4 regions of the Thalassolituus sp. genome follow, and region 4 is predicted to be linked to each of the others. Evidence: predicted binding sites of a transcription regulator. Region 4 holds the regulator's gene; each other region holds the start of a gene.
The links. Region 4 encodes FNR, which switches genes on or off when oxygen is low (the NO sensors DNR and NnrR bind a similar motif). Its sites were predicted from a motif close to TTGATNTANATCAA; they were not measured.
Positions count from the first base shown of each region.

Region 1 (7,379 bases), on a different contig from region 4:
TGACGAACGATGATCGCGCCAGCTTTAGCAGTCTGACCGCCAAACAGTTTTACGCCAAGGCGTTTACTTTCGGAATCGCGACCGTTCTTGGTAGAACCACCAGCTTTTTTGTGAGCCATTGCTTTACTCCTAGCTGCGAGGTCACTGCAACACTGCGGATGCGGCGGTGTTAACCGCGCGGACCTCTGAAATTAGTGTTTAGCCAGCGATGCTGGTGATTTTCAGTTCAGTGAACCACTGACGGTGGCCCATCTGCTTCATGTGGTGCTTACGACGCTTGAACTTCATGATCTTCACTTTCTTGTGACGACCGTGATTAACAACTTCAGCTGTTACTTTAGCGCCTTCAACCACTGGAGCACCGATTTTAACATCGTCGCCGTTACCAATCAGCAGAACTTTTTCCAGTTCAACGTTTTCGCCAGTTGCAACTTCCAGTTTCTCAACTTTCAGAGTCTGACCTTCTTCAACACGGTATTGCTTACCGCCAGTGACTACTACAGCGTACATAACTGTAATTCTCCGCTAGCACTTAGTGTGCATGACTTTTCAGTGCGTGGCCTTTGTCGCCGTTACTGACGCCATAGCGCCAGCCTTTCGCACTGCCTTTCCCTCTCGCTACTTTAGCCTGCTTCTATTGGCAGCACTCTGGCGTCCATATGGCAGGGAGCGTAATTTCGGGGCGCGAGACTATACCGCACTCCTGTTTTGGCCGCAAGTATGGAACAGGCCTTTTTCTTGACAGGGCGGGTCGGCCTCCCTAGCATTCGTTGCATTATAAAGCAGGCACCCGAATCCATGCATATTAAAGACGTACTTGCCACGGTTAACGAAGAGTTTCAGGCCGTCGACAAGCTGATCCACGAGCAGCTCGAGAGCCGAGTTCCTCTGGTTGAAAAAATCGCCGAATACATCGTCAGCAGTGGCGGTAAACGTATCCGCCCTCTTCTTGTCCTACTGACAGCGAAAGCATTCGATCGTGCCGATGCTGACGCAGTGAAACTCGCCACTGTGATTGAGTTCCTGCATACCGCGACATTGCTTCATGATGACGTCGTTGACACGTCTGATATGCGCCGTGGAAACCCAACTGCCAATGCCCGCTGGGGCAACGCTCCCAGCGTTCTGGTCGGTGACTTTCTATACAGCCGCGCTTTCGAAATGATGGTCGAGCTACGCTCTATGCCCGTCATGAAGATACTTTCTAACGCCACCTGCGTCATTGCAGAAGGCGAAGTTATGCAGCTCACCAACGTCAAAAACCCCGACACTACCGAAGCTCAGTACATGGAAGTCATCCACGGCAAAACCGCCATGTTGTTCGAAGCTTCTACCCATTCAGCGGCGGCACTGCTCGAATTAAGTGACGCGGATCGCACTGCCCTTAAAGAGTACGGTAAAGAACTGGGTATGGCTTTTCAGCTGGTCGATGATGTGCTCGACTACGAAGGTGATGCTGAAGAGATGGGTAAGAACGTCGGTGACGATCTCGCCGAGGGGAAAGCCACTCTGCCTCTGATTCATGCCATGGCACATGCGAATGAAGACGACCGACAGCTTATCCGCAACGCTATCCGTAAGGGCGGACTGGATGACATGAACGAAGTCCTGCGTGTTGTGAAAAGCTGTGGATCTCTCGACTATACGCGCCAGCAGGCTAATGCATGTCGCGACCGTGCTCAGAAGCACCTGGAAAACTTACCAGCATCAGTCGCACGCGATGCTCTCGCAGCACTGGCAGCCATCGCAGTAGAACGAACCACCTGACGGAGTAACAGATCACATGATGCGCGCAGGACTTTGGCTCTTGTTGTTTATTACCAGCATCCCGGCGCATTCCGGTCTGCTGGACGGCCTTGGCGGTTCGGATGATTTCCTGCCTGTCGAACAGGCTTTTCCGCTAGAAACATATACAGAGCCCGGCCAGATTACTGCACACTGGCAGAATGCCGACGGCTACTACCTTTATGAGCACCGTATCTATCTGACTCAGGGGGCGGTAAGAATTGACCCTGCCACCTGGTCTAAAGACGGCAAAGAAAAATACGATGAAGCCTTTGGTGACATCGTCGCCTATTACGGTCAACTGGAAGTCTCTTTTGACACCGCCAGCCTGACACCCGGAACCGCGACTCTCCATTATCAGGGCTGCGCCGATGCGGGCTTGTGTTACCCACCTCAGACCAGTGAAGTCGTCATTACTGAACCCGTCGCCAACCCAATCACTGATGCAGCCAGCACCGGCGATAGTGCGATTTCCAGCAGCCAGTCATCCGCCAGCAGCGACGACTCTTTCTTTTCTGGCCGCTCGCTACCCACGGTCATTGGTATCTTCTTTCTGCTCGGTCTGGGCCTGACATTCACCCCCTGTGTATTGCCTATGGTTCCCATCCTGACCAGTGTTGTACTGGGTGGAGGCCAGACCAGCGCAGGCCGGGGCTTCTGGCTCTCGTTTCTATACGTCACCGGCATGGCCATTACGTATGCCGCAGCAGGCCTGACCGTTGGTCTGCTTGGCGCTGGTGCCAACGTACAGGCTATGATGCAGAGTCCACCTGTATTAATCGGTTTTGCGATCTTTTTTATCGTGCTCTCGATGTCCATGTTTGGTGTGTATGAGCTGCAATTACCTTCGGGCATACGTAATCGCCTGAATGCGGCCAGCCAGAAACAGAGCGGTGGTCAGGCTGGTAGCGTTTTTATTATCGGCGTTCTGTCAGCACTGGTTGCCTCGCCTTGCGTCTCTGCACCTTTAGCCGGTGCACTCGCCTATCTGAGTACCACAGGTGACGCCACAAGCGGAGCGCTTGCCCTGTTGGCGCTCGGCTTCGGCATGGGAACGCCATTGATTGTCCTGGGCACTACCGGAGCCAGCGTTTTACCAAAAGCCGGAATGTGGATGGAGCGTATTAAGTATCTGTTCGGCATCATGCTGATTGGTGTGGCGATCTGGTTGGTCAGCCGATTATTACCCGGATATATCGTACTGGGCTTATGGGGTGCGCTCGCCGTCGGCGCAGGTGTTTCCGCTGGTGCACTGAATACCGCCAATGAAGGACCACAGCGCCTGATAAAGCCGGTTGCAGTGGGTGTTTTTGCTTACGGTATCATCGCGCTTGCAGGTGCTGTCAGCGGCCGTTCAGACCCTCTGAATCCACTCGGTCACGCTGAAGACGTTCATGTCAGCCCGTTTTACCAGACAGAGTCAGTTGCAGAAGTAAAAGGTCTGATCGCCGATGCAAACACACCCGTCATGCTCGATCTGTACGCAGACTGGTGCATTTCATGCAAAATTATTGACAAAGAAATCTTCGCGACTGACGAAGCGCAACAACGTCTGAGCCATGTACAGTGGATACAGCTGGATGTCACCGACAACACTGACGAGCATCAGACCTTTATGAAAGCTCAGGCAGTCTTTGGCCCGCCCACAGTGTTGTTTTTCGAGCCCGGTGCTGACAACGCCAGCGGCCGGATTATTGGTGAACGTGAAAAAGATGACTTCCTGCAGGAAGCACTCAATATTTCACCGGCCCCTTGAAATACATAACTGTCGCCTCATATAGGTAAAACAACAGGAGACAGTTATGCATATTACTTGCCCGGACTGCGGAGCCATCAACCGCATCCCAGACGAAAAACAGAATCAGCCCGGACAGTGCGGCAAATGTAAAAGTCCGCTATTCACGGGCTCAGTCACAGACCTGAGTGACGCGAGCTTCCAACGCTTTATTACAAAGAATGATTTGCCCGTTGTCGTCGACTTCTGGGCAAGTTGGTGTGGCCCTTGCCAGATGATGGCACCGATATTCAAGGATGTTGCCGCGGCTATGCCTTATCAGGCCCGCTTCGCTAAGGTGAATACGGAACACGCGCAGCTGACCGCTGGCCAGTTTTCGATACGCAGCATTCCCACACTGATGGTGTTCAAAAACGGTAAGGTGATCGACCAGATGGCAGGCGCCCTACCTGCTCAGCAGTTGAAGCAATGGATACATCAGGCTCTGGTTAAAGCCAGCTGATTCTGTGGCTGACGCGGTGAGTATCAGGCTGATTGCTCACCGCCACTGACAACAAACTCAATCGCCTGCATGACCGGCTCGAGATCTTCCTGCCAATCCATAGCCTCGTTGTAGAGACCCTCGAGGCTCTTCAGAAAATCCATCACCAGACTCAACATGCGCTCTTCATGCAGACCGAGAGTCAGGAGCTCCTCGCGCAGCTCAAGCTTAACGTCGTCCCGCTCATTCGCTGCACGAATCTTCATTTCATCCTGACGCTTCTGAACATCCAGCAGCGTGTGTTTAACATCAGACACAACATCAAGAAGACGATCTTTCTGACGCAGACGCTCTTCCATATTCAGGCTGCTCACGCGAGCGTCGGTAGCGCTAAGCACCACGGCCAGATGGTCTTTAATGCGCCCAAACCGCGCTTCGTCTTCATAGGGTACGTTTTTTATAAGAAGTGCCGTGCGCGGATAATTCACCAACATCCGGCGGCCGAACTCCATGATACGACCACCACCGTGACCGGACTGCATCAGATCTTGTTCAAGTGGAGAAGCCGCTCCCGAATGCGAAAAATAGTGAGGCCATTCATCACCTTCGAGCCAGCACGAAAAAACGGCATTCAGACCAAAACGCGAGAGCAGATTCAGTAGTGCCTGTGCCAGCTCATCAAGTTTCTGGCACATAGAGATCTGCTCCATGTAGCGCACGATTTCGCCCTGTTCCGCAGAGTGCGTCATGGCTTCAAAAGCGGCTTGCTTGGCATTTTCTTCCTCGTGGCTGAATAAACTACTTACTAATTGAGTTACCTATAAATAATGACCACAACCTGAAATTAGTCCAGACACAATGTATGGAATAGTACATCTGAGGAACTCATCTACCTGACACAGGTCAATGCCGTTACGTGCAACAGGGGTAATCTGAGATTATCCCAACAGGAGGAAACTTATGAACGTCGAACATCATGATTTACACCACGACTTCCCAGACATGGCTGACCAGATCCACGAGCTGAAAATGAAGGACCGGCATTTCGCCCGCCTCTTCGATGAGTACCACGAGCTGGACAAAGAAGTACGTAAGATTGAAGAAGACACCACACCCGCTTCGGATGACACCCTCGACGCTTTACGACTGAAGCGTGTACACCTGAAAGATGACTTGTACTCGATGCTGAAACAGGCCTGAATATAAGCGGAGCCTGTCGTGCCCCGCTTATAACGTGCCGGTCAGTTATTCAGCTGACGGGCACGCCGCTGACATCGATGCCTTCGGCCTGCTGATCAGCGTGATAGGAAGAGCGCACAAGCGGCCCGCTGGTCACACGAATAAAGCCCATCTCTTTTGCGATATCACCTAATTCTTTGAACTCTTCCGGTGTAACGAAGCGCTTCACTGGTGAGTGATCGCGACTTGGCTGAAGGTATTGGCCAAGGGTGATGTGATCGATGTTGTGCGCGCGCATGTCACGCATCACATCAACCACTTCTTCATTCGTCTCACCCAATCCAAGCATCAGACCTGACTTGGTGATGATCTCAGGATTACGGGCTTTGTATTCCTTCAGCAACGTCAGAGACCACTCATAGTTGGAACCCGGACGACACTCCTTGTACAAACGCGGTACCGTCTCAAGATTGTGGTTAAACACGTCAGGTTGAGTTTCCGTCAGGATATCGAGTGCGACCTCCATGCGACCACGGAAATCAGGCACCAGAACCTCCAACTGAATACCCGGACTATGCTCACGGGTCAGGCGAATGCAGTCGGCAAAATGCTGGGCGCCACCATCACGCAGATCATCACGGTCGACCGAGGTGATCACCACATACTTCAGGCCCATATCAGCAATCGCGGTCGCCAGGTTGACTGGCTCTTCGGTATCCAGAGGATTAGGACGGCCGTGGCCAACGTCACAGAACGGGCAGCGACGTGTACAGATGTCGCCCATGATCATAAAGGTTGCGGTACCGCCGCCGAAACACTCTCCCAGATTAGGACAACTGGCTTCCTCGCAAACGGTATGCAGCTTATGCTTACGCAGTTTCTGCTTAATCTCATTGATCTTCGGAGTCGCTGGAATGCGCACGCGGATCCAGTCTGGTTTACGCGGTATTTCTTCGGTCGGAATGACTTTAATCGGGATGCGGGCGACTTTATCTGCACCTCGCAGTTTTTCGCCCTGCACTACTTTGCGTCGTTCTGACATCAATTACTCCGGAGTCGTTTCATCAGTACCTGAACCGTCATTGGCTAGCAGGCGCTGTAAATGATAGTCGAGACGGTCGGTCACTGCGTCGAAACTCACTGCGCTGTCAGTTTCGGCAGTCATCTGCGTCATCTCCATCCCCGCATACCCACAGGGGTTAATCCGGCGGAAGGGTTCAAGATCCATGTCTATATTCAACGCCAGCCCATGAAATGAGCGCCCATGGCGTATTCTTAAGCCCAGCGAGGCAATTTTCCGTTCGCCCGTGTAAACACCTGGCGCGTCGCTGCGCGGCGAGGCTTCGATATTCCACTCTGCCAGAGTATCAACGATGGCCTGTTCAATAGCACTGACTAACTGTCGAGGCCCCCAACCGCGGCGGGCGATGTCGATCATCAGATACACCACCAGCTGACCAGGACCATGGTAAGTTACCTGACCACCACGATCGGTCTGCACGACCGGGATATCACCGGGAAACAGAACGTGCTCAGCTTTACCGGCCTGCCCCTGAGTAAACACAGGAGGATGCTGAAGGTACCAGAGCTCATCTGGAGTTTCGTCATTGCGTCCTTCGGTGAAGGCCGTCATGTCATCATAGACCGTCTGATAATCTGCCAACCCCAGCATGCGGGTCTGCATCAGATCACCATGCGTACGTTAGCGTGGGCCATCAGGTCTTTGTGGATATTAACCAACTGATCTTTACCCGTCGCGGTGATATAGAGGGTCACGGAACGGAAACGTCCATTCGAACTCTCCTGAATGCGGATTCGCTCCATGTCACAGTCTTCCGCATGAACACGGACAATTTCGACGATCACCTCTTCGTAGTTTTCCATCGCCTCGCCGACCACTTTGATCGGATAGTTCTCACAGGGAAACTCAATTTTAGGGGCTTCAGGTTGGCTCACGGCGGTATCTCAGAAGATAAACAGAACAATGGTTACATTTATGGATGCTGCCGCCTGAATTTTCAAGCGGCAGACATGAAAAGTGTGCTGCCAGTACGGTCAGCGGCAGCCTAGTGGCACCAGCTTCAGGCGAAGAGGCGCACGAAGAAAAGTTTGATGGATCCGATCAGACGTCCAAAGAAGCCCGACTCTTCAATATCCGTCGCTGCAACAAGATCATGCTTGCCCAGTTCTTCCTCACCC
Region 1 covers NZ_CFHJLR010000018.1:47,480-54,858, reverse strand. Annotated here, with positions in the region: gene rpmA (50S ribosomal protein L27) at 1-119, opposite strand, end outside; gene rplU (50S ribosomal protein L21) at 199-510, opposite strand; gene AC5E51_RS12855 (polyprenyl synthetase family protein) at 799-1,767, shown strand; gene dsbD (protein-disulfide reductase DsbD) at 1,784-3,541, shown strand; gene trxC (thioredoxin TrxC) at 3,588-4,022, shown strand; gene AC5E51_RS12840 (hypothetical protein) at 4,046-4,750, opposite strand; gene AC5E51_RS12835 (HP1242/YdcH family protein) at 4,962-5,201, shown strand; gene lipA (lipoyl synthase) at 5,251-6,222, opposite strand; gene lipB (lipoyl(octanoyl) transferase LipB) at 6,226-6,864, opposite strand; gene AC5E51_RS12820 (HP0495 family protein) at 6,864-7,136, opposite strand; gene AC5E51_RS12815 (D-alanyl-D-alanine carboxypeptidase family protein) at 7,262-7,379, opposite strand, start outside.
Region 1: the regulator FNR is predicted to act here: its motif matches at 4,895-4,908, upstream of AC5E51_RS12835 (HP1242/YdcH family protein).

Region 2 (7,379 bases), on a different contig from region 4:
CCTTGTCTGGATGCCTGTTGCCGCGAATGCCAGTCTTTTGATCAGTGCCCTGAAACAGGTGTTACCGTCTAAGTCTGACAGTCGCCTCAGGGATATGACGCTTCTCTACGTGGGCGATGCTGGGCTGAGGGAAGTGCTGCAGCAGCTCGCCGAGAAATGCGGAATGAAGTTCTGCTTTCAGGCGTTTTATTGATCTGAGTCCGTCCACCAGCGCCATTACCTTACTTCTTATATAGTGTGAAAACTATTTTCACGGAGTAGACTGGAACTGAGTAATGCTGAAATTATCAAAGCATTGTCATTTCCAGTAAAAGGAGAAGGTTATGGTCAAACAGGTTCTCAACGAGCAGCTCGAATCCCTTCATCGTACCCTCAAAGAAAGCCCAGAACTCGACTCTGAAACCCACGAGCTGTTGCTCAAAATTGCTGATGACATCGCCAAGCTGGAGAGTAATGAAGCAGGCTCACCTGAATTGAGCGATGCGGTACAGGAGCAGGTCATCCGCTTTGAACATGAACATCCGGCGATCTCGGCTATACTTCGGCAACTGACCGACACTCTGGGGCGCATTGGCGTCTAAGGAGCATCCCAAATGCGTCATATGCCGACCATTACCGAACTCATGACGGCGTTTCCGGCTCATGTCGAAGAGAGCACGAGCCTGGCAGAAGCCGCCCGCGTGATGGAGGTCCATCATTGTCATCACGTCCCTGTCATGAATCACCATGAAGTCACGGGACTTCTTACGTGGGCTGATATCGAACTCGCACGAAGCCCTGGGCACCCAGCCAGTGATATCAGCGAACTGACGGCCTTAGATATGTGCCGCCGGGAGATTCCCGCCATAGACCTCCATACCCGCCTCGATGTTGTTCTTGATCGGATGGTTCAGGATGACTTTGATGCGGTGTTGATTATGAAAGGTGACCGTCTTGCAGGAATATTCACTCTGGAAGATGCTGCGAAAGGTTTTTCGGCCTGGTTAAAGAAAACCTATTTACCTACCGATGATCCGGGGTGCGCCTGACAGGTGTCCGGCTGAATAAAATCATTTTCTGCATTAAAAAAGGGCGTTAAGCTCTTTTTTTGCATCTGGATGAAGCAGTAATTATCCGGGTGTCACAAACGCTTGACGGAATAGGTGGTTGTCGCGTTTTTTTTCTGATTGTCACATCACTGAAAAAATTCTTTCATCATCAACAAGTTAGGCTGCAGCGTCGGCTATCGCAATGCTGCAGTGCGTGGTTATCGAGGCTCATTTATGCGTCTTTTGCCTAATTTAATTCGACCCGATTAAGCTGGTACGGGTTTTGCGACAGCATAAGCATTCAGGAGGAGCAGCCTATGTACAAAATCGCAGATATCCAGGAATACCGTAAAGACAGCGGCATCAAGTCATCCCCATCAGCGTGGGTGAATGAAGTAGCCAATGTATTGGAAAGTCGTTACCACGATGATGAAGCTATTCAGCAGTTGCTGATGCTAGCGACTCAGGTGACAGGTCTTAGCAATATCTCAATCGCCGTACCGGATTCTCCGAGCCGTTTTAAAGCTCAGTATTGTTCGACAGGCATCAGCAACGGCGTTTACAGCTTTGCAGTTCAGCATGCTCTGTGCCGTCAGTTTGAAAGCCGTGAGTGGTTGACGATTGGTGATAACAGTGAGCGCCCAGAGCACTTTGATCCACAGCTTGAATCTCTTTCTGGCTCTATGCGTTGTCTGCTGGTCCCGCTGACTATTCGTCAGTCTGTCATGGCAGTTATGGTGGTTGATCTGCGCGGACATGATGCGGGCACCCTTGACCTTGCGGAGATCCGCTTTATTGGTGCTCAGATTGCGACCATTCTTGCGACTCAAGTTGTGCCGAATTTCAAAACACTTTATGCGCGTCCTTATCAGCGGGTTCAGGAAAATGAGCTGGATGATATTCACGCGGCTATTGATAAGTGCAACGGCAACAAGACGATGGCGGCCAAAGTACTTGGACTGACGCCACGCCAGCTGCGTTACCGCCTTTCGAAACTCAGCGAAGAAGCTGCTGAGGCGTAATTAAACTGTCATTGATTGCCCGGCAAACTAGCTCTTATGAGTAGTTATTGCCGGGTATGACATGAGCATTCGTCACATATGTGTCGTTACAGAAACGTATCTTCCTGAAGTGAATGGTGTTGCGAATTCTCTGCAGCACCTGTTCACTCACCTTAATCCTGATCTTTATCAGGTCACCATTGTACGACCAGCTCCTAGGGTCGACATGGAAGTACCGGATAATGAAGTCTGGGTAAAAGGTATCAGCATTCCGCAGTATCCAGACCTTCAGTTAGGCCTGCCTTCAAAGACGGCTCTGAGGTCTCACTGGAAAGCCAACCCGCCTGATCTGGTTTATGTTGCAACGGAAGGTTTGCTTGGTGCTTCTGCGGTCGCGATGGCCCGCGAATATAACTTGCCTGTCATCAGCGCGTTTCACACTAATTTTCATCGTTACAGTGGCTATTATGGCCTCGGTGTTATGCGTCGCATGATTATGGCCTGGATGCGCCGCTTCCATAACCGGACGCACGTTACCCTGGTGCCATCACGTTCTATGGTGAATGAGTTGACCAGTGAAGGTATGCAACGCGTTGAGTGGTTGCCTCACGGCGTAGACTGTCGTCGTTTTAATCCTGCACATCGATCTGCGACCTTGAGAGAGGAATGGGGCGTTGAATCTGGTGAGCAGGTGGCGCTTTGTGTCGGGCGCGTCGCAGCGGAAAAAAATCTGATCGTGGCCCTTAAAGCCGTGAGACAAATGCGTCGGGAAGGACGCCAGATACGACCTGTGATTGTCGGTGATGGCCCACTACGTGAAACTCTGTCCGAGGAGTTTTCTGAAGCGGTGTTCACTGGCGTGAAAACCGGTCAGGCGTTGTCTGAGTGCTTCGCGTCTGCTGATCTCTTTTTAATGCCCAGTCAGACGGAGACCTTTGGTCTGGTGACTCTCGAGGCGATGGCCAGTGGGTTACCTGTGGTCGCGTATGACATGGCCGCAGCCAGAGAATTTGTTCGGACAGGTGTCGATGGCTCTCTTGCGTCTGATGAAACGGATGAGGCATTTACTGATGCGCTTCGTGTTGCCTTACGCTTTGATTCTACCCTGATGGGGCTGGATGCCCGGAGTCAGGCCGAACAGCTTTCCTGGGATATGGTTGCGCGGCAATTTGAGCGCCGCGTAGAAGCTTTATTAGCGACTCATTGCGAATCACGTGGAGTGGTACACCCCTTGCAAATGACTTCTTGATAAGTATATCTGTAGGGGGAAGAAGTTATGGTGGAATTCAACCGCCGTAGTATTGCGTTACTCCGAAAAATAAAAAAAATCGCTAAAGACGAAGTGGGTTGCGAAATTCACTTTGATTCAAATACTCTCGAAAATGATTTGCGGGTACTGGTGCGAAGCGGCGTCAGTGCTGAGCTTCTCGCGTTGGTCGAAGACTTTTTGCCCAGTCAGGCACCACCGGTTGAGCCACAGATGCAGGAAAGCCGGAAGGTGTATCGTGGCAGTGAAATTCTTATGGACGACTCGTCACGGGTGCGACAGGCGAAACAGAAAATGTATCGTGGGCAACTCGTTGAAGCCTAAATCTGTTCCGTAATAGTGCGAAGGCAGCTTTTGTGTCATAAAACGGTGCAAAGGTTGCCGCATTTCCGTCAATTAAGTAACGGGCTCAGTCGGGTGTTCTGATAAGAATACTGACTTGGGTCAAGCTGCTGGAGAGTCCTCTATTCCTGTGTAAGCATATTTGATACAGGTCAATTCTGGTTATACCAGCCTCGCTATATTGAGACTGAAACAACACTGATGTCTCTTCTCAATGCGAGGTGCTTATTATGTTTATGGACGAAGTTGTATTCTCTGGTCTTGCGATTGTCGGTCTTACCTGTGCTTTTTTTGTCGGCGTCTATATTGCGGTGAAGAAAGACATTAAAAAGCACGGTACGGGCGAATAAAAAACTGATCTCTCAGCGTTCCAGTTGATGCTGAGAGAGCAGAACCGGCTGAGTGATGCCTTCATCGTTGAGGGCTTCGATTAACGCGGGGACTTCCGATTCAGGAACAGGCCCTATGCGCACCCTGTGAAGGGTGATGTCGTCTTTTTCTTTCGGGTAGATACCGACTGTCCAGTCGCCTGCTCCTACGTTGGCAGTAATCCCGGATAATTTCTTACGCAGACGCTCTGCTGAGTTCGGGTTACTTAGCGCACCCGCCTGAATCCATAGCACGGCTTCAGATAATGGTGCTTTTAATACTTCGATCTTTACTGGTGCCGTGCCGTCGTTATGAATATTCAGTTTTACGGCCGCTGCGTACGACAGATCAATAATCCTGCCTTCGTGAAATGGCCCTCGGTCGTTCACCCGGACGATGACCGACTGGCCGGTATCTTTGCGGGTAACTTTTACATACGACGGCAGTGGGAGCGTTTTGTGTGCTGCGGTCATTTTGTAGACATCGAAGGTTTCGCCGTTTGAGGTGTCGTGACCGTGAAATTTCATTCCGTACCATGAAGCGATGCCTTCCTGCGTGAAGCCCTCCGCATCCTTCATAACGTTATAGTCCTTACCCAGCACGCGATAGCGCGACGGATTGCCCAGACTGCTGCGCGGTTCGGATACCGGTACGGGATCAGCAATTGCCTTGATGTCAGCGATTGGCGCCGGCGTAAAATCGTTCGCGTGCTGATAACGGGACGTTGCGCAGCCATGAAGCAGAACAAGACTGACCAGAACGGCCAGCCCACGCATCATTGCTTGTCCTCACTCAGAGCCTGGCTGAGCTGATACACCGCCATGGCGTACAGCTTACTGTGGTTGTATTGAGTTATAACGTAGAAGTTATATTCACCAAGCCAGTATTCATCGCCTTCTTTACCTTCGAGGCGCATCAGGTTGGCTGGCTTCTCGCTCTCGATATCGACTGGCAACTCAACACCTGCGGCTGTCAGGTCTGCAACCGTGTGCTGTGGTTTGCGGCTGACATTGACCAGCGGTTCGTACTTATCGCCACTGACGGTGACTCTGTGCGTCACAGGCTCGTCTGTTTTCCAGCCGTGCTCTGAGAAATAGTTAGCCACACTGTGGATGGCATCCACTGGGTTGCCCCACAGATCACGTTTGCCATCGCCATCACCGTCGACAGCGTAGTGCAGATAGCTGGTGGGGATAAATTGCCCATAGCCCATGGCGCCCGCATAAGAGCCCTTGATGGTACCCGGGTCGACGCCTTCTTCACGGGCGAGGGCGAACATGGCTTTCAGCTCGCGCCAGAACAGTGGACGTTTCGGGTAATCGAAAGCGAGTGTTGAGAGCGAGTCCAACACTCTGTATCCACCCTGGCGGGTGCCGTAAAAGGTTTCTACGCCAATGATAGCTGCAATAATTTCCGGCGGTACGCCGTATTTCTTTTCAGCTTCGGCGAGAATATCAGCCTGGCTTTCGAGAAAGTTCTTACCTGCACTGATCCGTTTTTCTGTCAGAAAAATATCCTGATACCGCGCCCAGTTCATGGTGCGTTCGGCAGGACGCTGAATGGCTTCGAGCACTGAATCCATCTTTTCAGCCTGTTTCAGCCAGTTGCGTACTTCTTCTGCCGGAATGCCGTATTCCTTTTCCACTTCGGCGACGAACTCGTCGGTACGTTCGTGCTGGTCGTAGGCTGCGCCTGCGAAGGGCGCAGAAGCTGCCAAGGTGATTGCAGCTAACACATGTTTCAACATAGTAATAACCCTGTTATTTCCTTTGCCGATGAGTGTACATCGACATAATCAGGCCAAAGCCCAGAAGCAGACTGACGACAGACGTTCCGCCGTAACTCACCAGTGGTAGGGGTACGCCTACGACCGGAAGAATGCCGCTGACCATGCCTATATTCACGAAGACATAGATAAAAAACGTGACTGACATGCTACCAGACAGCAGTCGACCGAAAAGAGTTTCGCACCGGCTGGAAATGTAAAGGCAGCGCAGAATAATTAAGGCGTAGAGTGCTAATAGCAGGCAGACGCCAATTAATCCATGCTCCTCTGCCAGGACGGCAATGATGAAGTCGGTATGGCTCTCTGGTAGAAATTCGAGCTGGGATTGAGTCCCCTGAAGGTAACCCTTGCCATGAATACCGCCCGAGCCGATCGCCGTTTTCGATTGAATTATATTCCAGCCTGAGCCGAGCGGATCGGACTCGGGGTTCAGGAACGTAAGAACACGTTGCTTCTGATAAGCGTGCATTACGAAGAACCACATAACCGGCGCCATCGCCGCGACTATGCCGATCATGGAAAAAATCAGCAGCCATGACATGCCAGCGAAAAATAATACCAGCAGGCCAGACGTGCTGATGAGGATCGAGGTACCCAGATCCGGTTGTTTAAGAATCAGTACCGTCGGAATAAAAATAATCACCAGAGCCTGAAGCAGATCCCGGAAGCGAGGCGGTACGGGCCGTTTGGCCATAAACCAGGCGACCGCTAATGGTAGCGCCAGCTTCACCAGCTCAGACGGCTGAAAGCGGGGTAATGGCCCGGGTAAGTCCAGCCAGCGCTGAGCGCCTTTTGCGCCGACCCCCGCAACCAATACGCCGACCAATAGTAAAGTACCTACGGCTAACGCCCAAGGCGCGATAAGTTGGTAGAGGCGCGGTGGAATCTGGGCAGTAATGAATAGCAGTAAGGTGCCGATACCAAAGTGCACAGCCTGACGTTTCACCATGCCGATTTCCTGACCGCTGCCACTGTAAAGGATAGCCAGCCCGGTGGTGGCGAGTGCAATAAGTAGCAGTAGAAGTATCAGGTCGATGTGCAATCGCGCGAAAAAGGCACCGCTGCGGTCGAAGGTATGATGCTGTGACGGCGTGGAGACCGTGCGACTGAAATCTGTACTGGCCATCAGCCCTCTGCGCCTCCCAGGTATTCATTGATGATGGACTGTGCGATCGGAGCCGCCGTGCGCCCGGACGATTCGCCATTTTCAACGATGACGGCAATGGCGATCTGTGGTTTCTCTATCGGAGAGAACGCCATAAACCAGGCATGGTCGCGTAGACGCTCCTGAAGGGCTTCCGAATCGTATTCGGCATCCTGTTCAATACCCACAACCTGTGCTGTCCCGGTTTTGCCAGCAATCGGGAAGTCCAGGTTGGCGCGCAACGCGCGGGCAGTACCGTGGCGACCCGTAATCACGTGATCCATGGCTGTGAACATGCGATCCCAGTCGGACGGATCTTTGAGTGTGATGTCGGGAATATCGCCGTGAGGAAACTCCGTCGGGACATTGTCTTCGGCAGCCAGCAGTCTTGGAACTTCCCATTTGCCTTTATTGGCCAGAACAGCGGTCGCTGTTGCGAGCT
Region 2 covers NZ_CFHJLR010000018.1:27,749-35,127, forward strand. Annotated here, with positions in the region: gene AC5E51_RS12695 (hypothetical protein) at 1-193, shown strand, start outside; gene AC5E51_RS12700 (DUF4404 family protein) at 324-581, shown strand; gene AC5E51_RS12705 (CBS domain-containing protein) at 594-1,028, shown strand; gene AC5E51_RS12710 (helix-turn-helix domain-containing protein) at 1,346-2,050, shown strand; gene AC5E51_RS12715 (glycosyltransferase family 4 protein) at 2,112-3,278, shown strand; gene AC5E51_RS12720 (hypothetical protein) at 3,306-3,620, shown strand; gene ccoM (cytochrome c oxidase subunit CcoM) at 3,869-3,988, shown strand; gene AC5E51_RS12730 (septal ring lytic transglycosylase RlpA family protein) at 4,001-4,786, opposite strand; gene mltB (lytic murein transglycosylase B) at 4,783-5,754, opposite strand; gene rodA (rod shape-determining protein RodA) at 5,768-6,919, opposite strand; gene mrdA (penicillin-binding protein 2) at 6,919-7,379, opposite strand, start outside.
Region 2: the regulator FNR is predicted to act here: its motif matches at 3,781-3,794, upstream of ccoM (cytochrome c oxidase subunit CcoM).

Region 3 (7,379 bases), on a different contig from region 4:
AGTAACAAGGGATTCTGAATAATTGGGTATCTATGCTCACTGTCGCAGACTTTAAGCCAGCCATGAACATTATGTTTAACTTCGAGAATTGCTTTGTTTTGAGGGGAGTACTGAGCGAGCAAGATAAAAGCAGACTGTAGCCTAAGGCGGAAGCTATCCCGGCTCGCCATAAACTCCTGCACTCTGTTAGTACTCGCTAGCCTAAGAGAGATCAGCATACGGCTATTACTCAGGCGTAACGCTTTAATTTGGAATTACTAAAAAATTCACACATCAGAAACGCCCATCAAATCTTACCTGTAAGTCTATCAGTAATCTCATGATACCGTCTGGTAAAACATCCGGTAGAAACCCCAATAAGGCCGCACAGCTAAGGAAGGTAAAATAAGCCGTAAAAATAAACTTCAGAATATTAAACGTGGCTAACCTTACTCCATTACCGACAATATTGAACGAGCGGCATACAGTAAATTCACTATCCAGATTCAAGCCAATACTCTGTGCGGCTTTAAGCGCTATATCAGGCGGCGTAGTTGGATTAAAGAGGAACGCTGTATGATTTGGCAATTTAACCCCTCTTTCACTCAGAATCGTCATTGCCTGAGTTAGTACCGCTGAGCCACCGTCCTCTGATATCCAGGCAACTCCCTTCACATCCTTAGCTTGGTACATTGCGCTCGCTAAAAGCAGTGCTGACTCATGAGCTTCGGTATTCTGGTTAGGGCGAACAGCTTTGTGGTAATTCTTCCATCCACCAAACGACCTTTCGCCCGGAGTAAAGTGCAGGTCAAATCCATCATCTTTAACCATTAAAGCACCACCGGACATTGGCGCCTGGCAAATACGTCTCGCTACAATTTCGGCAGCCTCAGAGGGGCTTTTATAAACACTATCACAGATAGCCACGAGCCGGTTTTTCTCTTCCGCTATAAACCCGCACGGCTTACGATCAACGTCCCACCCGTCTTCGATTCTGGATGCAGAGTAAAGACCGGGATTACCCCCAGCTGCAGCCCTTTCGCCATAGCTAGTATCCACCTCAAGAGAAAGGATCTTACAGAAATCAACAGAGCAGAGGCCAGCAGACGACTTCTCGAAGTGCACCTTACATCCGGGCAGAGTAAGTACGTACTCATTTCTATCTGTTTCAGAAGTAGGATGAGAGGCAATCAGGATACTGTTTTCCGGAAGGAGACCTGAGAGCAGCTCATCCACTACCTCAACTGCGATTTGTGCCCAGTAGTAGTTATCGCTTCCCGCTAATTGCACGAGTATTTGATAACCCCGTGTGGCTTCAGGAGTCATGTTAACGGGCTGGTCGGAATTCAACCGATTCTCAGCGGAGGCGCTATTGGAAAACATTAAGTGGCGTCCTTGTCTCTGATTCAGAATAGCGATCTAGTCCTGATTAGGCCTAAGAGTATAAACACTTTTATTCCAGAAAAAAGGCATTGCGGCCACAGCTGCATTGAGGAGGAATAAAAAAGCCGGCGCCTTGTGCCGGCTTTTTTTTGCGCCTTAGTCAGCCTTCTGCTTAAAACTACAGAATCGTTAATCCAGTCACGTACAGAACTTCGCCCGGTGCTCCGGTAACAGAACCGCCCGGCGCCTCAAGACTGACGGCGACCGCTTTAATGGCAATGTCGTGGGTATTCACCGCAAGGGCCCGCGTAATACGTCCGCTTTCTGGCATCAGACCCAGCGATACTGGCGCGCTGCCATCTTCGGGCACAATCCAGAGTTCATAATCATGCTGATCCGATGTTTCCACGGCAGCTGTTGCCTGTACGGTCAGTTCATTACCGGCGACTTCCATCAACCACAGAGGCTGGTCATCCTGCGTAAACACAGCAACCTGCTCGATCATAGTTTCTGGTACGACTCCAGGCACAACGGTTGGATCTGGGCGCATCAGGAACACGCCGATTAACAACACTGCGGCAGTCGCAAAGCCACCAGCCCAGGCCATCACGCCTTTGCCCGGAGGCTCGTCATTGGCGGCAGTCTGTGTTGTATCAATAAAGCCGATACGACGACTGATTTCCTGCCACACACGCTCAGGGGGCTGTTGGTCTTCGACTCTGGCATTCATGGGCGCCAGTAGCTGCTCCCAATGCCATACTCGCTCACGTACTTTCTGGTAGGCCTGCATCAGACGCACAAAGCGGCGACGAGCCTGGCCCTGCATGGTACCCATGACATAATCTGCAGCGAGTGCATCAAGACGTTCGTCATTAAGATAATTCATTCTTCAAGACACCTCTTCAGACGTTGAAGGCCACGACGTATCCAACTTTTCACGGTACCCAATGGCGTTCCCGTGTGGGCCTGAATTTCCGCGTGCGTCATGCCACGATAATAAGCCAGGTGAATATACTGCAGATCATGGGTTTCCAGCGTTTGCATACAACGCTCCAGAGCCTGATTGTCAGGATCCTCTGGTTGCTCCGGGGCAATCAGTTCCGGGGCACCCTCTTCATCGAGAGAATCCTGTCGGTCCTCCTTTGCGCTCTTTGACCTCAGCAGATCGATACATCGATAACGCACGATACTGCTCATCCAGGTCATGACACTGCCACGCCCCTGATGATAATCCGCGGCGTTATGCCAGATTTTGACAAATGCTTCCTGTAGGGCTTCTTCGGCCCGCTCAGGCGAGCGCATCAACTGCATGGCGACGCCATACAGTTTGGGCCCGGTCGCCTGGTACAGTTCTTCGAACGCTGGCCGCTCACCGCGAGCCACCGCTCTGATGAGCTGTAGCTGAAACTCTGGATCCATACAGAATAACTCCTTTGATGATAGTTATGACTATATACGGATAGCTCCGTCATTCAGATTAGATGGCATTTACGCACCGTGCCTGATGATGATTCATATCAAGGTTTCAGGTTACCCCGGGTGTATTCTGAGAGATAGGGACTTATAGGTTCTGACAGACCCAATATAGGGAGAAAGTATGAACATTGAGAAAATACGCATCGACCTTCTTGACCGCCTAGAGGCACTCGAAACGCGTTCAGATAAAGCCTCACGTCACGCCAGTCATCGAGACGAACCTCTGTCTGCTGACTTCAAAGAGCAAGCGACGGAGTCCGCCAATGACGAAGTCCTTAGCGTTATCGCTGACGAGGCGCTGCATGAAGCGGATCACATACGTGATGCCCTGAAGCGCATCGCCCTTGGTCAATACGGCATCTGTGACCAGTGTGGCGATCAGATTACCGAAGCTCGCCTGATCGCCGTTCCTTACAGCACACGCTGCATTGAGTGCGCGTGAGATGTCTCTGACCTTGGTCAGATCCGCGCTAACACCCAGTAACTTCCCAGCGCAGCCAGTGCCGCCGAAAGGTACCGCACCAGCACCTGACGATACCAGCTCAGGCGGCGCAGGCTAATCAAAATCGGCATAACCAACAGCGTAATTGCAACCTGCCCTGCCTCAACACCCAGGTTAAAGCCAAACAAGGCCCAGGCTATGTTGCCTGTCCCCGTCGTCAGTTCACCAAGCACACTGGCAAAGCCGAAACCGTGTACCAGACCAAACAGGAATACGACGACCGCACTGGCTGGTAAGTAAGGGCGAAGGTTATGCAACGCTGCAACCACCACAGACGCAGCGATGATCAGCTCAACCCAATAACCGGGTAGTGCTAACCACCCCAAGGCACTGGCACTCAGAGTCAGTGAATGGGCAATGGTAAAGGTAGTTACGTACAGCAGAGCGGTTTTAACACAGGTCCGCACATCTGCTGCTGGTTGCCAGTCTTTCTTCTGTTGCACCAGAACTGAGACCAACAGCAAGGTGAGCAGGAAAGCTACGTGGTCAGGGCCAAGCAGAATATGAATGATGCCCTGAACGAAAAACTCAGAAAACGTCTGCTGGTTCAGCTGTGCAGTCGTCATTTCCGGGTTAATAGAAAAACTACCTGAGGATTCCAGCCCCCCCTGACGAGTCAGGTCACCAGACGAGAGATCCCACAATAAACGGTGTTCAGGAAGCAGTGAAAATAATCCGGTATATGACACTTCGACGCGTCCTTCAGAGGCACATACATACGTCACAGGAACAATCGCCGAGGCCATAACGCCGCGAGCATTATTAAACCTCAGAGGAACATTGAACTGTGGGGTGCACGCTTCGCCCCCCTGCTGAACCTTGAGATGTCGGCCGACATAAGCCCGGATCTCCGGTGTCATGGCCTTCACTTCTCCCCAGAGGAGTTCACCATCACGATTCTGGTCCAGCCCCAGGCCTTGCTCAAGGTCAATCAACTGCCATTGAACCGAGCCACGCAATCCATCCGTTGTTTCTTTGAGTGTCAGTAGTGCAGTGCTGCTTTGATGAGCCAAAGTCATCGTTGGTAACAGAGCCAGAATCAGGAGAATAAAACGTCTCATAGCAGCTCTCCCTGTGCAGCAACATAATTATTTTTCTGTGCGTTATTTACTTGCGACAACCAGCTCAGATTACGCTCTTCAGCGTTCTTTCCGACGGTCGAGAAATACAGAGAAATCAACTCTGAGTAACTCTGATCACGGCGTTTTATGCGTTGGCTGATACGCTCTTCGGCATAATTTCTCCAATACAACTCAGCACTGCCGATCTGTTGCTCTGCGCGTGCAAGTTGAACAATTAATGCATCGTCCGGATAATTGGCAAAACCATAGTCCCGTAAGAGGGCCATGACTTTTTCAGGTTGTTTATTTCGCAGCAACGCTTCGCTGCGATGTACCAGGTCAGCAACGCTAAGAAGCTCGTCGTCTGACCATTGCTCATAGAGTGCTTCAACTTCAGCGTACTTTCCTTCGTTAAGATAGCTTTTGCTTTTCTGGTAAAGCGCCCAGGCTGAGAGACTACGCCCTTGTGGTGAGTTGTCATGACTCAGTCGCTCGAGCAGCGCTGTCAGTATGCCGTGGCCTGCTGATCCCGCCGTGCTTTGCAAGCCGATACTACAAACGGCGGCGAGATCTGATTGCTCCAAAATAAGAGAAACGCAAGCTTCTCGTGCTGCTTTTTCTTGATTCTGCTCACCATATACCTGTGCCATCATCAGGCGTGCACTGCTGTAATACGCAGAATCGGAGTGGATTTTCTGCAGCAAGCTCGCAGCCCGGGCAAATTCATGTCGATGTTGTAACAGGCGGGCACGATAATAAGTCAGCTCGTCTACCGGTATCTCAGATACTGCGCCACGTTCATACTCCAAGCCATCCATCAGAACGTAAATACGATCATACCGCCATGATTCGCCAGGCTTGTCGGCATGCTCAAAATGCTTTTTTATTTCATCCATGCGCTGTACATGTGTTTGAGGCAGTGGCTTAAGCTCTTCTTTACTCCAACGAGCGACGACCATGTTGTCGTCAGGTTCAGACCAGGAAACATCAGCCAATGCCGGAGTGGCGAGAACAGGCAGTAGAATAACCGTCTTAGAAATACCGAAACAAAGATTCTTTAGTAAGCCACTGAACATAATATTTTACCCGATTAATTATCTATCCTTCTGGTGAGAAAAAACGGGGCTGCAGAACAGCCCCGAAAGGTTACTCACCCCCAGTGAGATACGAGAAAGAGAACTCGTCTGCGTCATCAACAATTTCAAGGTCGTTAATTTTTACTGGCTCTGAATTTTCAGACGCCATAAAAATATCATCGACCAGTTCTGTCAGCAGAACTTCAGTCTGCTCAGCAACACCGTCATCAAGATCAGGAAGATCGACGGTCGAATTGTTGTTGCTGCTGTCAGAGCATGCACTTAACAGTACGATGCTCCCAATCATTAATAAGTGATGCGTTTTCATATAACACTCCTTACTTCACAGTTGCTGGCCTTAAGGGTTTACTGAACCTGCAAGCGGCGTCAGCAAGTATGGGAAGGTGTCGCTGACATAAGTCGAATCGATCGGAGCCAGGTCAGAGAAAGGCTGGTCACCCGTTGGCGCATCAGCTGGCTCACATAGACCCAGATCATCTGTCGCATTGCCGTCACCATCGAGGTCGACTGGATGACACAGAGCGCCCATCACGACACGTAGTGCAATATCCACAACATCATCACCCGGGCGACGACCATTCGGGAAGCCCGCCAGGTCTCCGGCAACGACACCAAACGCGCTCTGATCAGCTGATGCTGTCGCGGCGATACCAGTGTTCAGACGTACCATCTCAGAAGCGGTAACCGTCGACTGCTGGTTCACACCAGGGAAGCCGGTCAGGAACGCAGTAACGAGGTCGGTACGCGGAATATTCGATGGAGCAATGTTGTCTGATGCACCCAGCGCGTCACGGAACAGAATGTCCAGCAAAGCAGGCAGGGTTGGATGAGTCACGTAATCTGCGAACTGACCATCGTCTTTAGGCTCAGAGGCGTTAAAGGTGTCTTTATCGCTCAGACCAATGACAACTTCGTTCACCAGCGGCATACCCAGGCGTGATACCTGAGTCCAGGCACCGCCATTGACTTCTGGCTTAGCGAAAGATGCTTCTGGATTAAGAATACGAGCCTGCTGCTGGCTGGCGCTGGTCCAGGCACCAATCACACCGTTACCAGACCCAGTGACACACGAGATCGGTACTTCCAGAGCAATAGAGGTGACGTTTTTATCTGCCAGATCGTCGTTTGCATCGTCCTGTGCACTGCCATCACCATCGAGAGGGACGTAATTCACGAGGTCGAATGTTTTACCCAGATTCACGACGAACGGGTCTTTACGCTGGCCAACAAATACCTTACCGCCCGCGTCACATCCAGGAATAGTCAGGTCGTGTACAAAACCGCCTGCGTAAGCCTCATAGTCGGTAAATGACTTCTCACCAATATTGTCGAGTGGCTTAGTAAAAGTCGCTTCACCAGAGCCATCGGTCAGGCTGATTGCAGAACCAGTACGACGATCGCCGCTGACTTTTTTGATGCTGTAGGTTTCGTAGAAGTTGGCGCTGCCATCGGTATCAACGTTGCCGAAGTTTTTCAGAGGAATGGCGACGCTTTTCTGATTCTCGCCTTCGCCAATCGGCAGAGCGACACCGCTTCCCATAGCACCCAGCATCTGCTGAAAACGGAACTGGAAAGTAATGTCTTCAACGGCATCCCCATCATTATCGATGTGAATCTCGTACAGAGCATTTGGGTCCATCGCGAAGTAATTAGGGCCGCCATAGGCGTCCTGCAGCGGGATATAGTTCGCAACCAGAGTCACGTAGTTTTCACGCCCGGTTTCATAACTGCGGAACGCATAGAAGTCCGTAGAATCAATGGCCGGCAGGCGGGTGACGTTTGGTGCTTCTCGGTGACTCGAAGCGCTTGCATTCATAGCTGTCAGCGCGGTAATCGCACCGAGCAGAAGTGTGGCGTGCGTTTTCATAACTGCTCCCGATT
Region 3 covers NZ_CFHJLR010000027.1:261-7,639, forward strand. Annotated here, with positions in the region: gene AC5E51_RS14795 (hypothetical protein) at 1-170, opposite strand, end outside; gene AC5E51_RS14800 (hypothetical protein) at 274-1,362, opposite strand; gene AC5E51_RS14805 (anti-sigma factor) at 1,541-2,248, opposite strand; gene AC5E51_RS14810 (RNA polymerase sigma factor) at 2,245-2,781, opposite strand; gene AC5E51_RS14815 (TraR/DksA family transcriptional regulator) at 2,960-3,280, shown strand; gene AC5E51_RS14820 (HupE/UreJ family protein) at 3,298-4,401, opposite strand; gene AC5E51_RS14825 (tetratricopeptide repeat protein) at 4,398-5,477, opposite strand; gene AC5E51_RS14830 (hypothetical protein) at 5,548-5,805, opposite strand; gene AC5E51_RS14835 (DUF4331 domain-containing protein) at 5,836-7,365, opposite strand.
Region 3: the regulator FNR is predicted to act here: its motif matches at 2,870-2,883, upstream of AC5E51_RS14815 (TraR/DksA family transcriptional regulator).

Region 4 (7,379 bases):
GGCCGGGGTCGAAGCATTGACGTGGTGGTACTGCAGGATCACCAGTGCGTTTGCCAGGCCCGGAAACAGGGCGCTCATAATGAATACAGCAAAGATCAATCGGTGCGTCATATAGTCCTCAGAGTTGGCTCTCTATTCGTAATAGCTTCTATCGTGGTCAGCTGTTAGCCGTGCCGATAGCGTAATCGTTGATAGGCGGAGCTGACTTTGCGGAAGGCCTCTGCGTCGCCGCCTTTGTCTGGATGATGCTGACTCGCCAGCCGTCGGTATTGCTGTCGGATGGTACTGAGATCTACCGGAGGCGTCAGCTCAAGTACTGCCAGATCATTGTCGTAATGTTCTGGTATGACCATGCGCTGCCAGAAATCGTTCAACAGGGCGTCGACGCTGGCCTGATCTGTATCCAGATTGTTCAGATCGAGATAATACTCAGCGAGTGCATCGTGTTGGTCGGGCAGGTCGCTCCCGCTGTCAGTTTTTAAAGGAACGAGTCCTATATCCAGTGCACTGATCTGAAGGTAACCCCGCGCATCCTCAAGCCAACGATTTCGCAATCGATACAGGGCATGCATGACGATGAAGTTAGCCCGGAACAGAGTCATAGAATCGCTCAGGGCATCTTTACGAAATATGCCTTGCTCTGGGGCCTGTAACCACCGGATCAGTTCGTATTCCGGGCACCGGTGTCCGTCGGCAAGGTAAGTCGCTAACAGGTCGGTGACCAGATTGAGAGTGTCTTCTTCCATGCACACAAGGTAGCACAGAGCGGAGCCGTCAGCTTCGTCTATCGGGGTCCGTTTCTTCAATCACGCGTCGGACAAAGCCGGGAAGGCGTGGACTGATGTGATTCAGACGCCTTGAGGTCACCGGATAACGACATCGCAGACGCTTCAGGTAACGCGACAGAGCGGGGATCGCTGGAACGAGCAGCGAAACGCCAAGGATGATCATCAGTAAACCAACGGGTACAGGCAATGGCAGAACGAGTAGCCCGGCAACGATCAGAAGGACGCCGCCGACAAGAGTTACACTGCGTCGGATCATTAGTTATGCTTTAGAAAAGCCTCAAAGGGCGCGTGCAAGTAGTGTGTGCGCTCAAACTACTGACCAGATGTTGCAATACGATGACCGAAAATAAAAAGCCGCTGCCGCGCCGGGCGCACCTGATTACACCGGGCGGGCTGAAAGCCCTTGAAGACGAGCACTATTTTTTATGGCGCCGCGAACGCCCGAAGGTAACCCAGGAGGTCTCTGACGCGGCTAAGCTCGGAGACCGCTCCGAGAACGCGGAATATATTTACGGTAAAAAGCGCCTGAGACAGATTGATAGTCGTCTCAGGTTTCTCGGCAAGCGTATTGAGGCAGTCACCGTAGTCGATCGCCCGCCCGCAGATCTGGATAAGGTTTTCTTCGGTGCCTGGATCGAACTGGAAGACGAAGAGGGCGAGATCCTGCGTTACCGTATCGTTGGCGAAGATGAGATCGACTTGCCGCATGGTTATATCAGCGTCGATGCGCCGCTGGCCCGAGGCTTAATCGGTAAGTTCGTTGATGATGAGGTGACGGTGCGCCTGCCGAAAGGTGAGACGACGTACTTTATTGCTAAAGTACAGTACGAGCGACCTGACTGGGATAAGCGGCCCACACCCGAGTTCTCGTAAGTGATCCCCGTACGGGAATATGACGCACGGGCAGGTATGAACTAATCTTGAGCAAAGGAGGTGCATGATGATGCAACGATGGCTGCTTACGCTGCTCGCTATACCGGCCCTGGCTCTGGCCGATAATCACGCGGCTCACGGTTCAGGTTCGAATCCAGAATCTAAAGATGCGCTGTCAGAAGCCTATGTAATGCCGGTCTGGGTCGATGCAGTGACTCAGGTTTGCCCGTGGAAATCGGAAGATGCTGAAGGCTATATTCGTCTGATCCGTAAACAGAACGACGATGGCAGTCACGGGCTGTTCGTACAATGGCTAAGAAAGGGTATTGCAGGAGCTCCGACGGCTGCGGTATCTACTCTGGCCGTCGAGCCTCTCGAAAAAGACTATCTGGTCAGAATTGAAATGCCGCAGCCGACACTGGCTCGTGATGCTTGCCGCCTGAAGGCGATGGCCGAAGATATGATGAATGAGCGACGTTATGAATTTGACCTGCTACTCCGTGCTCCCGGCGACATGCAGGTCAATATTACGCGTATGCTTGGCGGCGGAGTCTGAGCGGGTCAGTCGTCCGATGCCAGTAGGTCAATGCGGGTACCCAGGTGGCTCTTATCCTGTTCGTCCTGCAGACCTTCGAAGTTCCACAGTTCGCGATCGCCCAGCTGTGATGGCGCAACGTTACAGACAGCGGCAAAGATGTTTTCACTGCGTCCTGGTTGTTCTTTCTCCCACTGAGCCAGCATTCCTTTGATGTTCTGACGCTGCAGGTTCTCTTGAGAACCGCACAGATTGCATGGAATGATCGGGAATTCTTTCTCGATGGCAAACTTCTCAATGTCTTTTTCTTTGCAATACGCCAGAGGACGAATGAGAACGTGCTTTTTGTCGTCGCTGAGCAGCTTGGGCGGCATGGCCTTGAGCTTGCCGCCGTGGAACATATTCAGAAACAGAGTTTCGATGATGTCGTCACGGTGATGACCCAATGCAATCTTGTTGGCGCCAATCGATTCTGCATAGCCATACAGAGTACCGCGGCGCAGGCGTGAGCATAGCCCGCAGGTGGTTTTTCCTTCAGGGATGATCTCTTTAACGACGCTGTAGGTGTCTTTCTCGATGATATGGTAGGGCACGCCCACCTGTTCAAGGTAGGCCGGTAGGATATGCTCAGGGAAGCCTGGTTGCTTCTGATCCATATTGACGGCGATCAGTTCGAAGTTGACGGGCGCGCTCTTTTGCAGGCTCATCAGAATTTCCAGCATGGTGTAAGAGTCTTTGCCACCCGACAGACACACCATGATTTTGTCACCGTCTTCAATCATCCGGTAATCTTCGATGGCTTTGCCAACGTTACGACGAAGGCGCTTCTGGAGCTTGTTGAATTCGGTTCTGGATTTGCGTTCAGCTTGATTGGCTGCAGCTTCAGTAGCTTCTGTAGATAGCTCAGCGGCCGCTGGATCGAAGATCTCAGGCTTATAGCCTTCTTCAGGTTGCGAAACAGCAGATTCAGACACGTTCAATTCAGACATACAACACCCCATGCGTAGGGTGCGCTTTATATCAGAATGCGGTGCTTATATAAACATCAGGCCACAGCGTCACTGGATTCGACCAGTTCTTCGTAGCGCTGCACGAAGTCCTGTACAGTCAGGTCGTCACGGGTGTGATAACAGTTCTTCCAGAGCGTTGCCAGATGCAGCACACTGGCGCCACGGGGTAGTGTGAATTGAGGGTGGCGAACGTAGGCGAGCCAGGTAATAGCGGTCGCATAGGCGAGGTTTGTTGTTAGTTCAGCGTGCGGGTTCTCCAGGAATTCCCGTTGGCTGGCAATGCCTCGCACTTTACTGGCCAGTTCTGGCCGATCTGCAAGATAGTCATCCCAGATATGCCGGTGCGTCAGGCCATGCAGCCGGTAAATACCCGAGGTGCGTTGCCCCTCTGTTTTCAGGAATGAGCCCAGCTCAGACTCAATGGCTGCAGTACCCAGCAGTAAAAGCTCTGCGTCGGCACTGTTAGCGTCCAGTTTCTGCAGTGTTGGACGAATAACGTACGTCCGGAAATCATCAGCATCTATACCCATCAGAAACTCCAGAGGGTGTAATTTTGGCAGTCTCAATATCAGGAGCAATAAGCGTACCTGAATAACTGCCGGTACAGGCAGCGCCTGTTATCAGATGTTTACTCAATAGTACTGCCCAGTACGTGAAGCATAGTGATGCAGGTCTCAGGGGGAAGCAAATATTTGCGCACTGTGACCAATGTCTGATATGGCGAGCGAAAAGAGGATGAGCACGGTCCGTGTGCTCATTAGGATGCTAAAAGCCAAAATTTAAATCAGCTCTCAGCCTGATGCAGACACTCATCGTTGGCGCGTGTCAGTCCCGCGAGATCATATAGGGTATCGCTGTCTTTCAGGATAATCTCTTTGCCCTGTGTTTCGATCAGTTCATTTTTCTGGAAGCGTGTGAACACTCGGCTGATGGTTTCTACCGCCAGGCCCAGGTAGTTACTGATGTCGACACGTGACATTGGCAGGCGGAAGTGAGTCGCTGAGAAACCACGACGCTGATAACGTTGCGAAATATCCAGTAGGAAAGAGGCAACACGTTCTTCTGCATTCTTCTTGCTGAGAAGCAGCATCATGTTCTGATCGTGCCGGATTTCAGTGCCCATGGTGGTCATCAGCTGACGACGCAAATCAGGTAGCTCATCCGCCAGTTGTTCAAGCTGCTGCAACGGAATTTCACATACTGTTGTGGTTTCGAGGGCTTTTGCCGTCAGCGGATACGTGCCTGCGTTGTAGCCAGACAATCCGATCAGCTCGCTGGCCAGGTGAAAACCTGTGATCTGCTCTTCGCCGTTACTTGCCAGGGTGTAGGTCTTCAGTGCACCCGTACGAACCGCGAATACAGACTGAAATTCTGTACCTTGCTGAAACAGCAGTTGGCCTTTCTGGATCGGGCGACCACGACGGATGATGTCGTCCAGACGCTCCATATCACTTTCGGTCAGGGAAAGAGGCAGACAAAGAGCATTCAGTGAACAGGTCTGACAATGAGGCTGAGCTCCACGCAGAGGAGCATTAACTGACGTTTTCATAGGCAAGAACGATCTCTAATACTTTAGATCAAGCGGCTGCGAACATGGCTGGTTGCCACACGGAGGCCAAAGTCCAGCAACCATAACCGATCAATAATAGGCCCGCAATATTTCGCGCCCACTGATGCCGAATAATATTCATCACGGATGCCGAGGCCAGCCCAGCGGATAAAATAGCGGGAAAGGTTCCGAGACCAAAAACAAACATGGTCAGGGCGCCCATCGCAGGCTGACCGTTAGCTGCTACCCAGCTCAGGGTGCTGTATATGAGCCCACACGGCAACCATCCCCACAACATGCCGAGAAGCCACTGGCTGGCTGGGTCTGAACGGCCCAGTCGTTTCTGGGCGTGGGGTTGAATTCTGCGCCAGAACAGTTGGCCAATTTGCTCAATGCGGGTGAGCCACAGTGCCCAGCGCGCGACGTAGAGACCCATTAATATGAGCATAACGCCTGCGATTGAACGTAGTGTGATCATCAGAGCTTCGTGCAGGCTCGACAGCCACAGCCCGAGACTACCGACGATCAGGCCTGCGAGGGTATAACTGGTAATGCGGCCAAAATTGAACAGTAACGAAGCCCGGACTCTGTGCTGAGTGTCGAGTTGCCCAGCTGCCGCGGCAACTCCGCCGCACATGACCAAGCAATGGCTGGCGCCAAATAAGCCAAGTAGCAGGGCGGTTAGGAGGGATAAGGGTTCAGTCATTCTTGGATTTTTTGGGCTCGCCGTCTGACTCTGAATCCGCGTCTGAATCGGTCTCAACGCTATCTTCGCGGCGCTCGTTCAGGTACTCATCATCATCGAACAGAATCTTGTGCGCGGGCGAATCCAGGTCATCAAACTGGCCGCCTTTCACAGCCCAGAAAAAGATGGCAACTGCAATGGCGAGCAGGGCAATCGACAGGGGAACCAGTACGTAAATAATATCCATGGTCAGCTCTCAGCAGTAAGTGCAGGTGGGCGACGGGTCAGTCGCAGAGCATTCAGAACGACAAGTAGTGAGCTGAATGACATGCCAATGGCCGCGGCCCAGGGCGGCACCATACCGGCCGCCGCAAGTGGTAACGCGATCAGGTTGTATAGTAACGCCCAACCGATGTTCTGACGAATGACATTGCGGGTTTTATGGGAGACTGATAACGCATCAGCAATGACTTCAAGGCGACCATTCGTCAGCAGGGTATCTGCATTGGTTTTCGCCAGATCTGTAGCTTCATTCACAGCCAGCGAGACATCCGCGCCCGCCAGCACCGGAACGTCATTAATACCATCCCCTACCATAAGAACGGTATCGCCCTGTTTTTGCCACTCGCGCACGATGGCAAGCTTATCCTCTGGGCTGAGGCCATTGCGCACGTCTGAAATACCGAGTTCGTCAGCGACGAGAGTCGCTGACCTTGAAGGGTCGCCGGTCAGCAGTGCGACTTCAATACCGCGGGTTTTTAATGTTTCAATTAACGGGCCTGCGCTGCGACGCACTGTGTCATTGAGGAGGAACCAGGCCAACGGTTGCTTATCATCGGCAAGCAATAACCACTGCCCCGATGCGCTCTCGGGCGGAAGAATACCCTCTGGCCAGACGAAATCCGGGCGGCCGAAACGGAATCTGTAGCCATTAACCTGACCACTGACGCCCTGACTCGGGTGGTGCTGAATGTCTTCGGTAGCAAGCACCGGGTAGTGACGGAAGGCTTTCGCAATCGGGTGGCTGGCATGTTGTTCAAGCGATGCAACTACCGAGGCCAGAGTATCCTGATCCAGCTCCAGGCTGTTTTCTATACCGCCCGCAACAGGGCGGACTTCCGTCAGTGTCAGATGCCCCAGCGTCAGGGTGCCTGTTTTATCGAACACCACGCGGTTCACTGACTGCAGGGTTTCCAGAACATGACCTTTACTGATTAATAAGCCGCGTTCGCGCAGCGCCGTTGTTGCCGCTGTCAGAGTGGTTGGCGTAGCAAGTGACAGGGCGCATGGGCAGGTGACGACGAGAACAGAGAGTGCGATAAAGAAGGCATGGTCGTTGCCCTGAAACATCCAGTAGCTGAACACCGACGCAGAGATAATCAGAACCGCCGCAACGAACCGGCTGGCAATGCTATCGGCAATAAGAGCGACTTTGGGCTTTTCCTGCTGCGCGCGATCCATCAGGCGAACGATGGTCGATAGCTGCGCATCGGCACCGGTGGCTGTGACTTCCATAATGAGCGGGCTTTCGACGTTCATGGTGCCGCCGATCAACGTGTCGCCGGCTTGCTTGTTCAGCGGCATGTATTCGCCCGTCAGTGCTGATTCGTCGACCGTGCTCTGACCTTCAACCACAACGCCATCGGCTGGGACTGGGTACCCGGGTTTCAATAACAAACGGTCGCCGGTTGAAATGTCACCTGCGGCGATGATTTCTTCACCGTCCTGCGTTTGTTTCAGCGCTACATTCGGCAGAAGTGTCATCAGATTGTTGCCTGCTTTACCCATTCGATGACGGGCGCGCATTTCCAGAAAACGCCCGAGCAGCAGCAGGAAAGTGAACATACAGACAGAGTCGAAATAAACTTCGACGCCCTGGTTGAACGTGCTCCAGATACTGGCGCAGAAGGCGAGAATGATTGCCAGAGACACAGGTACA
Region 4 covers NZ_CFHJLR010000011.1:63,641-71,019, reverse strand. Annotated here, with positions in the region: gene AC5E51_RS09575 (polysaccharide deacetylase family protein) at 1-111, opposite strand, end outside; gene AC5E51_RS09570 (DNA-J related domain-containing protein) at 165-806, opposite strand; gene AC5E51_RS09565 (PGPGW domain-containing protein) at 775-1,044, opposite strand; gene greB (transcription elongation factor GreB) at 1,125-1,661, shown strand; gene AC5E51_RS09555 (hypothetical protein) at 1,726-2,217, shown strand; gene ttcA (tRNA 2-thiocytidine(32) synthetase TtcA) at 2,223-3,185, opposite strand; gene AC5E51_RS09545 (hypothetical protein) at 3,242-3,736, opposite strand; gene fnr (fumarate/nitrate reduction transcriptional regulator Fnr) at 3,991-4,755, opposite strand; gene AC5E51_RS09535 (sulfite exporter TauE/SafE family protein) at 4,784-5,461, opposite strand; gene ccoS (cbb3-type cytochrome oxidase assembly protein CcoS) at 5,454-5,687, opposite strand; gene AC5E51_RS09525 (heavy metal translocating P-type ATPase) at 5,690-7,379, opposite strand, start outside.